DNA from 2 places in the Methylobacterium sp. Leaf89 genome. Region 2 is predicted to be linked to the other one. Evidence: predicted binding sites of a transcription regulator. Region 2 holds the regulator's gene; the other holds the start of a gene.
What was found. The regulator PhoB, encoded in region 2, activates phosphate uptake and scavenging genes when phosphate is short. The targets are predictions, from matches to a motif close to TGTCATNNANCTGTCAT.
Positions count from the first base shown of each region.

Region 1 (5,607 bases), on a different contig from region 2:
AACATCTACCAGCTCGGACACCGCGGCTACACGGCCGTGAAGGGCGGCGCCGGGGACTGCCCCTACACCTACATGCAGGACCTCGCCGCCGGCCGCTACCGCCTGCCGTGGGAGGACGGGGTCAAGGTCGTGGACGGCACCTCCTGCGGGTTCGCCGCGCCCACCCGGTCCTACGGCGCCGGACAGACCCCGGACGCCCGGGAGGCGGCGGAATGAGCGCGGCGCCCCTCACCGTGCCGGCGACGCCCCTCGCCCCGACGGCGGTGGACGCGGCGCGCTACGCCGCCGCCGAGCCCTATCCCTGGCCCTTCGACGGGGCACTGAGGCCCGACAACACCGCCCTCATCATCATCGACATGCAGATCGATTTCTGCGGTCCCGGCGGCTACGTCGACGCCATGGGCTACGATATCGGCCTGACCCGGGCGCCGATCGAGCCGATCGGCCGCCTGCTCGCGGCGGCCCGGCGCCTCGGCTACCCCGTCATCCACACCCGCGAGGGCCACCGCCCGGACCTGGCGGACCTGCCCGAGAACAAGCGCTGGCGCTCGCGCCGGATCGGAGCCGGCATCGGTGATCCCGGGCCCTGCGGGCGCGTGCTGGTGCGGGGCGAGCCGGGCTGGGAGATCATCCCCGAACTGGCGCCCATGCCCGGCGAGCCCGTCATCGACAAGCCCGGCAAGGGCTCGTTCTGCGCCACCGACCTGGCGCTGATCCTCGGGCGGCGCGGCATCCGCAACCTGATCCTCACGGGGATTACCACGGATGTCTGCGTCCACACCACGATGCGCGAGGCCAACGACCGCGGCTTCGAATGCGTGATCGTCTCCGACGCCTGCGCGGCCACCGACCGGGGCAACCACGAGGCCGCCCTCAGGATGGTGACGATGCAGGGCGGCGTCTTCGGCGCCGTGGCGACCTCCGAGGCCCTCCTGGTGGCGATGGGATGATCCGCGATGGTGCCCTTCCCGCAATCGGTTCGTAACGTGGTGCCCCGGGACGGAGACGCGGCAGCGGTGGTGCCCGAGGCCCCGCCGCCCGGTGCCATCGCGGTCGAGACCATCGGCATGTCGAAGCGCTTCGGCACCTTCGCGGCCCTCGACGACGTCTCGATGAAGATCGAGGCGGGCGGCTTCCACGCGCTGCTGGGCGAGAACGGCGCGGGCAAGTCGACCCTGGTGAAGTGCATCATGGGCTTCTACGCGCCGAGCGCGGGCAGCGTCCTGGTGGATGGCCGCGAGGTCGCGATCACCAATCCGAAGGGCGCCCAGGCCCGCGGCCTCGGCATGGTCTACCAGCACTTCACCCTGGTGCCGTCCCTGACGGGCCTCGAGAATCTCGTCATCGCCCGGCCCCGGGTGCCGGCGGTGATCGACTGGCGCGCCGAGCGTGCGGCGCTGGCCGCCTTCATGGAACGGATGCCGTTCCGGCTGAACCTCGAACGCCCGGTGGCCGAGCTCGCGGCCGGGGAGAAGCAGAAGCTCGAGATCATCAAGCAGCTCTTCCTCAAGGCCCGGTTCCTGATCCTCGACGAGCCGACCTCGGTGCTGACGCCGGCGGAGGCCGAGGAGGTGCTGGGCCTCCTGCGCGCCATGGCGGACCGGCGCGAGCTGACGGTGCTGATGATCAGCCACAAGTTCCGCGAGGTCGAGGCGTTCGCCCGCAGCGTCAGCGTCCTGCGCCGCGGCACGCTCGCGGGCGGCGGACGGGTCGGCGAACTCAGCCGGGACGACATGGCGGCGATGATGATGGGCGCCCGCCCGGTGCGCGCCGCCCCCAACCGCGTCGGTCGGCCCGACCCGGACCGGGTCGTCCTGCGCATCGCGGATCTGCGCGCCACCGATGCCTCCGGCCTGCGTCACCTCGCCGTCGACGCCCTCGCGGTGCAGGCCCGCGAGATCGTCGGCGTCGCCGGGGTCTCGGGCAATGGCCAGAAGGAACTCGCCGACGTGCTCGGCGGCCAGATCCGGGCGGCCGCTGGCCGGGTGGAGGTCGGGGGCGAGGCCTATGACGGACGGCGCGCGCAGAGCCGGGCGCGGCGGGTCCGCGTCATTCCGGAGGAGCCGCTGCGCAATGCCTGCGCGCCGCGCATGTCGGTCGCGGAGAACCTGGCCTTCCGGGCCTTCGACCGGCGCGCGGAGCGTGGCGCCTCCGAGGGGGGCGCGGTCCCGGGGCGGCCGACCGTCTGGCTCGACACCGGCGCCATGCGCCGCCGCGCCCGGGACCTCATCGCGCGCTTCGGGGTGAAGACCGCCTCCGCCGAGGCGCCGATCGCCACCCTGTCCGGCGGGAACGTGCAGCGGGCCGTGCTGGCGCGCGAACTCACCGACCCGGTCGACCTCCTCGTCGTCGCCAATCCCTGCTTCGGGCTCGACTTCACCGCCGTCGCCGAGATCCGGGCCCGGATCCTGGCGGCCCGCAACGCCGGGGCGGCGGTCCTGCTGATCAGCGAGGATCTCGACGAGATCCTGGAACTCTCGGACCGCATCGTGGTGATGTCCGACGGTCGCATCGTGCACGCGGTGAGTCGCGCCGAGGCCGACGCCCGCAGCATCGGCCGCCACATGGCGGGGCATCACTGAGGCGCGACACGGCCGTGTCGGCCCGACGCTGCCGGGCGTGTCCGGTCCGGCAGGCTAGGTCCGCACGGGGTCGAGGGTGACCGACCAGAGCGCGGTATCGGCGGCGTCCTTCAGGGTGACGGTCATCTGCTCCGTCGCGCCCTCGACCGCGACATGGCCGAAGAACTGGTAGCCCGCGGCGGGCGAGAGGTTGGTCTGGCCCGGCGGCGGCGCCTTGGCGAAGCGCAGCTGGGGCCCGAAGGTGTCGTCGAGGGCGTTGGGACCGAAGGTCCCGGCATGCAGCGGGCCTGCGACGAACTCCCAGAACGGCTCGAACTCCTGAAATCGCGCCCGGTTCGGATCGTAGTAATGCGCCGCCGCGTAGTGCACGTCCGCCGTCAGCCAGACCGTGTTGCGGATGCCCGCATCCCGCAGGAAGCGCAGGAGGTCGGCGATCTCGAGTTCCCGGCCCAGCGGCGGCCCGTCGCCCTGCGCGACGGCCTCCGACCCGAAGGGCGGCTGAGAATCGTAGGGGACGACGAGCCCGATCGGCATGTCGGCCGCGATCACCTTCCAGGTCGCGCGGGAGGCGAGGAGCGCGCGCTTGAGCCAGGCGACCTGCGCCGGGCCGAGGAAGTGAGCCTCCGGTCCGTAGGTGGTCTGCCGGTTCTCGCCGTTCGGCCCGCGATAGGAGCGCATGTCGAGCAGGAACACGTCGACCAGCGGCCCATGCGAGATCTTGCGGTAGACGCGGCCGGGCTCCGAGGGCGCGAAGCGCATCGGCATGTATTCGTGGAAGGCGCGCGCGGCGCGGACCTGGAGCGCCAGCACGTTCGGGTCGCGATAGGCCTTCCGCAGGTGTTCGGCCCGGGTCAGGGGCTCGCCCGGCCACCAGTTGTTGGTGACCTCGTGATCGTCCCACTGTGCGAAGATCGGGATCTCGGCGTTCATCGCCAGCACGTTCGCGTCGGTGAGGTTGTAGCGGTAGCGTCCGCGAAACTCTTCCAGGGTCTCGGCCGGCTTCGCCACCGCCTCGGTCACGCGGTTGCGCCAGAGGGTGCCGTCGGGCAGGCGCACCTCCGGTATGATCGGGCCGTCGGCATAGATGGTGTCGCCGGAATGCAGGAAGAAATCCGGCCGGTTGCGCAGCATGGCGGCGTAGATCGTCATCCCGCCCCGGGCCTCGTCGATGCCCCAGCCCTGGCCGGCCGTGTCGCCGGACCAGCAGAACGAGACCGAGCGGCGCTCGGCGGGCGCCGTGCGGAAGCGCCCGACCTGCGGCGCCCCGAGGATCGTCGGCGCGGCGAGATCCTGCAGGCGGACCCGGTAGAACACGTCCTGGCCCGGCGGCAGATCCGTCAGGGCGACCTTCACGGTGCCGTCGCTCGCCGGGAGCGCATCCGCGAAGACGCCGCCGCGAATGTCGGCGAAGCTTTCCGTGGTCGACCACGCGATCATCGCCCGGCAGGGGCGGTCGGCCCGGGCCCAGACCACGGCGGAGTCGCCGTCGACGTCACCGGATTGCAAACCGTGGGTGAGGATCGGGCGGTCTGCGGCCCGGCTGAGGCCGGGCCGGAAGACGCCGGTGCCGAGACCGACGAGGCCGGCGGCGGCCCCGGTCAGGAACGGACGACGGGGCAGGCTGGAACGGGACGAGGAGGACATGGCGGCGGGCTCCCTTCCGAAGGCTCCGCTATGGCGATCCTGTCTGACGCCTTGACGACGCTGCCCGCGCCGTCCCTAACCTGGTTCGCGTGGATCCGATGCCGGTCTAGCGGGCCGCCTTCGCGGCGCGGCGGCGCTCGGTGAGGATCCATTCCGTGTAGCCGTTCGGCTGCGCGCGGCCCTTGAAGACGAGGTCGCTGGCCGCCTGGAAGGCCGGGCCGTCATAGTCCGGGGCCATGGGGCGGTAGAGCGGATCGCCGGCGTTCTGGCGATCGACCACCTTCGCCATCCGCTTGAGCGCCGTCATCACCTGCTCCTCGCTGACGACGCCGTGATGCAGCCAGTTCGCGATGTGCTGCGACGAGATCCGCAAGGTCGCCCGGTCCTCCATCAGCCCGACATCGTGGATGTCCGGCACCTTCGAGCAGCCCACCCCCTGGTCGATCCAGCGGACGACGTAGCCGAGGATGCCCTGGACGTTGTTGTCGATCTCCTGGGCCACGTCGTCGGGGGCGAAGTTCGAGCGGGCCAGCGGAATCTCGAGGATCTCGTCGAGGGCCGAGCGCGGCCGGCGGGCGAGTTCCACCTGCCGGGCCCGCACGTCGGTCTCGTGATAGTGCAGCGCGTGCAGGGTCGCGGCGGTGGGCGACGGCACCCAGGCCGTGCTCGCGCCCGCCTTGGGGTGGGCGCCCTTCTGCATCAGCATGTCGGCCATGGCGTCGGGGGCCGCCCACATGCCCTTGCCGATCTGCGCCCGGTCGAGCAGGCCGCAGACGAGGCCGACATCGACGTTGTTCTCCTCGTAGCCCTTGATCCAGGGCGTCGCCTTCATGTCGTTCTTGCGAATGACCGGGCCGGCCTCCATCGCGGTGTGGATCTCGTCCCCCGTGCGGTCGAGGAAGCCCGTGTTGATGAACACGACCCGCTCGGCCGCGGCCGCGATGCAGGCGGCGAGGTTGACCGTGGTGCGGCGCTCCTCGTCCATGATGCCCATCTTGAGGGTGTTCGCGTCGAGACCCAGCATGGCCTCCACGCGTCCGAACAGTTCGACCGCGAAGGCGACCTCCTCGGGCCCGTGCATCTTCGGCTTGACGATGTAGACCGAACCGCGCCGGCTGTTGCGCAGGCCGGAATCCCCCTTAAGATCGTGGATCGCGATCATCGCGGTGACCGCGGCGTCGAGCATGCCCTCGGGGATCTCGCGGCCCTCGGCGTCGAGCACCGCATCGGTGTCCATGTGGTGGCCGACATTGCGCACCAGCATCAGGGAGCGGCCCGGTACCACCACCTCGCCGCCGTTCGGCGCGATGTAGTGCCGGTCGGGGTTGAGGCGCCGCTCCAGGGTGCGGCCGTCCTTGTGGAGGGAGGCCGTCAAGGTCCC
Region 1 covers NZ_LMML01000004.1:7,273-12,879, forward strand. Annotated here, with positions in the region: gene ASF18_RS01520 (formamidase) at 1-216, shown strand, start outside; gene ASF18_RS01525 (isochorismatase family cysteine hydrolase) at 213-950, shown strand; gene ASF18_RS01530 (ABC transporter ATP-binding protein) at 1,068-2,582, shown strand; gene ASF18_RS01535 (alkaline phosphatase D family protein) at 2,637-4,226, opposite strand; gene ASF18_RS01540 (malate synthase G) at 4,333-5,607, opposite strand, start outside.
Region 1: ASF18_RS01535 (alkaline phosphatase D family protein) is a predicted target of PhoB. The motif match lies at 4,270-4,286, and genes of this name have one in related genera.

Region 2 (5,607 bases):
GCCGCCTTGACTGACCAGATCGCCCTGACGCGGGGCCGCGCCGCGGCCCGCAAGACGCCCGGCGGCCTCGGCGACAGCCTGTTCCGCGCGGCCTCCTACGGCGCGGCGATCCTGGTGCTCCTGTTTCTGGCCGGCATCCTGGCCTCCATCGCGTACGGCGCCTGGCCGGCCTTCCGGGAATTCGGCCTCGGCTTCATCACCTCCAGCGTCTGGAACATCGGGCAGGAGCAGTACGGCGGCCTTGTGGCCATCGTCGGGACCCTGGCCTCGGCCGTCCTCGCCCTGCTGATCGGCGTGCCGCTCTCCCTCGGCATCGCCGTCTACCTGACGCAGCTCTGCCCCGGCTGGGCCCGCAAGCCCGTCTCGATGACCATCGAGCTCCTCGCCTCGGTGCCGAGCATCATCTACGGCATGTGGGGCCTGTTCGTGTTCGCCCCGCTCTTCGCCCGCTTCGTGCAGGTGCCGGTGTCGAACCTCGTCGAGGGCATGCCGATCGTCGGCACCCTGTTCTATGCCCGCGTCCCCTCGGGCGTCGGCATCCTCACCGCGGGCATCATCCTGGCCATCATGATCGTGCCCTTCGTGGCCTCGATCACCCGCGACATGCTCGACCAGATCCCGACGGTGCTGCGGGAGAGCGCCTACGGCATCGGCTGCACCACCTGGGAGGTGGTGCGCCACGTGCTGGTGCCCCAGGCCTCGGTCTCCATCATCGGGGCCATCATGCTGGGCCTCGGCCGGGCGCTCGGCGAGACCATGGCGGTGACCTTCGTCATCGGCAACGCCAACCGCCTCTCGGGCTCGGTCTTCGACCCGGGCTCCACCATCGCCTCGCGCATCGCCAACGAGTTCAACGAGGCCGACGGCATGCAGCTGAACGCCCTGATGGCCCTCGGCTGCATCCTCTTCGTCATCACCTTCTTCGTCCTGATCGTCGCGCGCCTCCTCACCCGCCGCGCGAAGGTCGCCTGAGGCCAGCCTCACCGAGTCGTCAGGAGCCGCATCATGGACGCCGCGAACCCCCTCACCACCGCCGCCCCGGCCCGGATCAGCCGGGTCCGGCCCGGCCGCCGGGTCGCCGACCGGATCCTGATCCTGGCGAGCACGATCGCCACGCTGGTGGGCATCGTCGTGCTCGGCTCGATCCTGTTCATGCTGGTGGTCGAGGGCATCAAGGGCGTCTCGCCGACCCTCTTCACCGCCCCGACGCCGGGGCCCGGTTCCGAGGGCGGCGGCATCGCCAACGCGATCCTCGGCAGCCTGGTGATGACCCTCCTGGCCATCCTGGTGGCGACGCCCGTCGGCGTGATGGCGGGGACGTTCCTGGCCGAGTACGGCCGCAACTCGAAGATCGCCGACGTCATCCGCTTCCTCAACGACATCCTGCTCTCGGCGCCCTCGATCCTCATCGGCCTGTTCGTCTACACGCTGATGGTGCGCCCCATGGGCTCCTATTCCGGCTGGGCCGGCGCGGTGGCGCTGGCCATCATCGCCACCCCGGTGATCGTGCGCACCACCGAGGACATGCTGCGACTCGTGCCCTCGACCCTGCGCGAGGCCGGCGCCGCGCTGGGCGCCCCGCCCTCCATCGTCATCCGGAGCATCACCTGGCGCGGCGCCAGCGCCGGCATCGTCACCGGCATCATCCTGGCCCTGGCCCGCATCGCCGGCGAGACCGCGCCGCTGCTCTTCACCGCGCTTAACAACAACAGCTGGTTCGCCCCCAATCTGATGGGCGGCGTGCCGAACCTGCCCGTGATGATCTACCAGTTCGCCCTCTCGCCCTATCCGAACTGGCAGCAGCTCGCCTGGGCCGGCGCCCTCCTCATCACCGTCACGATCCTCGCCCTGTCGATCGTGGCCCGCTTCGTCATCAAGACCGAGCGGTCGCGCTGACCACCCGCGCGCCGCCTGTCCCCGCCGCTTCGCCCGATAGGATCTTGAACCGATGAACGCCGCCCCCGGGATCACGTCCGCGCAGCTCACCGGACGCCACAAGGCCGACGAGTCCTCACCGGTCCGCATCGCCGTCAAGGACCTGAACTTCTACTACGGCAGCTTCCACGGCCTGAAGTCGGTCAACCTCAACTTCCACGACCGCCAGGTCACGGCGCTGATCGGCCCGTCGGGCTGCGGGAAGTCCACCCTGTTGCGCACCTTCAACCGGATCTACAGCCTGTATCCGGACCAGCGCGCGGAAGGGGAGATCCTCCTCGACGGCCAGAACGTCCTGGATTCCGGGGTCGACCTGAACGAGCTGCGCTCGCGCATCGGCATGGTGTTCCAGAAGCCGACCCCGTTCCCGATGTCGATCTACGACAACGTCGCCTTCGGCCTGCGCCTCTACGAGAAGCTGCCCAAGGCCGACCTCGACATGCGCGTCGAGGAATCCCTGCGCAAGGCCGCCCTCTGGGACGAGGTGAAGGACAAGCTCAAGCAATCCGGCATGGGCCTCTCGGGCGGCCAGCAGCAGCGCCTCTGCATCGCCCGCACGGTGGCCCAGCGCCCCGAGGTGATCCTGTTCGACGAGCCGACCTCGGCCCTCGACCCGATCTCGACGGGCCGCATCGAGGAGCTGATCGAGCAGCTGCGTTCGGAATTCACCATCGTCATCGTCACGCACAACATGCAGCAGGCGGCGCGCATCTCGCAGTTCACCGCCTTCATGTATCTCGGCGAACTGGTGGAGTTCGGGCCCACCACGCGCATCTTCATGAATCCGGAAAAGCGCCAGACGCAGGACTACATCACCGGCCGCTTCGGCTGATCCTCCGCCGGCCGGTCTCGGCCCGCGTCCCCCATCACCGCCAGGGCGGGCCCCGGACAGGCGGGCCCGATCGAGGAGCGAACCCCATGCCCGACCACATCGTCAAATCCTACGATACGGACCTCGAGGACCTGCGCCGCTCGATCTCCGAGATGGGCGGCATCGCCGAGAAGATGATGACCGAGGCCGGCGAGGCCCTGGTGCGCCGGGACGCGCCCCTGGCCCAGGCGGTGATCGCCGCCGACGCCCGCCTCGATACCCTCCAGCGCGAGATCGAGGAGCGGGCGATCCTGCTCATCGCCCGGCGCCAGCCCCTGGCCATCGACCTGCGCGAGACCGTGACGGCGATCCGCGTGTCGAACGATCTCGAACGCATCGGCGACCTCGCCAAGAACGTCGCCAAGCGCGTCGTGGCGATCGCCGACCAGATCCAGCCGCAGAAGATCGTCATCGGCGTCCAGCACATGAGCGACCTGGTGCAGGAGCAGCTCAAGGACGTCCTCGACGCCTATGCCAGCCGCGACACCAAGGCGGCCCTCGACGTCTGGGAGCGCGACGACGCCATCGACGCCCTCTACAATTCCCTGTTCCGCGAGCTCCTGACCTACATGATGGAGGACCCGCGCAACATCTCGTTCTGCACGCATCTCCTGTTCGTGGCCAAGAACATCGAGCGCATCGGCGACCACACCACCAACATCGCCGAGACGATCCACTACCTCGTCACCGGCGAGAACCTCCTGGCCGAGCGCGAGCGCCCGAAGAACGACGCGTCCAACTACGCCACCGTGGACATGCCCGGCGCGGCCTGACCCCCGTGCCGGTCTGATCGAAAGCGCACGATGAGTACGCGTATCCTGATCGTCGAGGACGAGGAGGCCCTGACCCTCCTCCTCCGCTACAACCTCGAGGCCGAGGGGTTCATCGTCGACTCGGCCGCCCGCGGCGACGAGGCGGACCTGCGCCTGCAGGAGCAGGTGCCCGACCTCGTCCTGCTCGACTGGATGCTGCCGGCCCTGTCGGGGATCGAGCTCTGCCGCCGCATCCGCGCCCGGCGCGAGACCGAGCGGCTGCCGGTCATCATGCTCACGGCGCGGGGCGAGGAGGGCGACCGCATCCGGGGCCTCGGAACGGGCGCCGACGACTACATCGTGAAGCCGTTCTCGGTGCCGGAGCTCCTCGCCCGGGTCCGCGCCCTGCTGCGCCGGGCCAAGCCGGCCCACGTCGCCAACCTGCTGGTGGCCGGCGACATCGAGCTCGACCGGGTCAGCCACCGCATCCGCCGGGAAGGCCGCGAGATCCATCTCGGGCCGACCGAGTTCAAGCTCCTCGAATTCCTGATGCAGAGCCCCGGCCGGGTGTTCTCGCGCGAGCAGCTCCTCGACGGCGTCTGGGGCCACGACGTCTACATCGACGAGCGCACGGTCGACGTCCATGTCGGGCGCCTGCGCAAGGCCCTGAACCGCCCGCGCCAGAGCGACCCGATCCGCACGGTCCGCGGCTCGGGCTACTCCTTCGACGAGATGTTCGAGGCCGACGCCGAGTAGAAAGGGCAGCATAAAAGACTTTAAAATTATAACTTATACATCAAATACTAATATTTTATAATATGTAGATTTCTTCGAGTTGTATTCAAGAGGGTATTGATTTTACTGCGGATGAATTCTATTTTTCGAAATGAAATATTTGAAATACAATGTCTGAGAAAGTAAGTCTTCAGGTTATGCTTTGTAGCTTTTATTTATAGCTGCATTTACAAGAGCGGTTTGCAGTTTTGTCATTATGCCAAACGCTCTATCTCGGCGTTTAATTAACGTGGTCTCCGATGGGGATGCAGAAGATCCATGTGCAATCTCATTCCTAGGATCGCACAATTCAAAATTTATAAAAACCTCGTCTTCAAAAAAGGGTGTTGGATCTATTCCCGTCATTGAACACAATTGTTCCAAAACCTCGAACCGCAAATTTGACTTTGTGTCTATCATTTTTCGGAACGCATTTCTATTTATATTGTCTCTTGCCTGCATAACTTGTGGGAGGAGCATGACTGCGGTTTTAGCAGGTGCTCTACCAATTTCCTGTAGTCGGTTTAAATTATATAAGTAATAAAAGGCTGGGTGTAGATCTTTATATTTTACGTTCTTGTAACTTACATGCTCAAGATACCGTTGGAAACACGCGCGGCCAAAGCCCTCCCAATGCGCATAGAGGAGTGGCACCGCGGCTCGGATAAGCACAACTTTAGTTGCAAGATCTGTGCTTCTCATAGTAGTAATTAGTGATGTTAGCTCTTTTCGCCTCCATACAAGATCGGTATCCAGAATCTCCTGCAGGGCGCTCGGCGTTACTGGTTTCACTGCTGAAACCATTCTCTGCCAAATGGAAGAGTTTTTTGAATCCGAGTTGTGCCTCTAACACCACCCTTAGTAAAATCACTGACTTCGGCTCGTGTCCAGAGATCTTTTGCTCTTTGCAATACAAAACCTCCGGGATTGGATTTTCTTAGGATCGCTTTTCTATTTTGAGCAACTCCCAAAAAGATTGCTTCAAAACCTGCTTGGCCAACTTTACCGCTGAAGGTCCCGTTTCGATAACGTTTCAGTATATTTGGCTCACCTGTAGAGTGAACTAAATCGATTGTTTCCTCAAATATTTTTATGAGAGATTGCCAATTGCTTCCATCCTCATCTGCAATTTCTATAACACCGTTATTGAGGTACTCTTCTATATCCCACCTTTTGTCGTAATCGACAAACATGAATACCAAAAAGCGGGTTACGTAGTCCATCAGGGCTTGAGTTTCTATTCCACGTTCGCTCGGCTGCATGATCGCTTTGAAG
Region 2 covers NZ_LMML01000008.1:35,592-41,198, reverse strand. Annotated here, with positions in the region: gene pstC (phosphate ABC transporter permease subunit PstC) at 1-972, shown strand, start outside; gene pstA (phosphate ABC transporter permease PstA) at 1,006-1,896, shown strand; gene pstB (phosphate ABC transporter ATP-binding protein PstB) at 1,949-2,767, shown strand; gene phoU (phosphate signaling complex protein PhoU) at 2,854-3,579, shown strand; gene phoB (phosphate regulon transcriptional regulator PhoB) at 3,610-4,314, shown strand; gene ASF18_RS22785 (DUF262 domain-containing protein) at 5,121-5,607, opposite strand, start outside.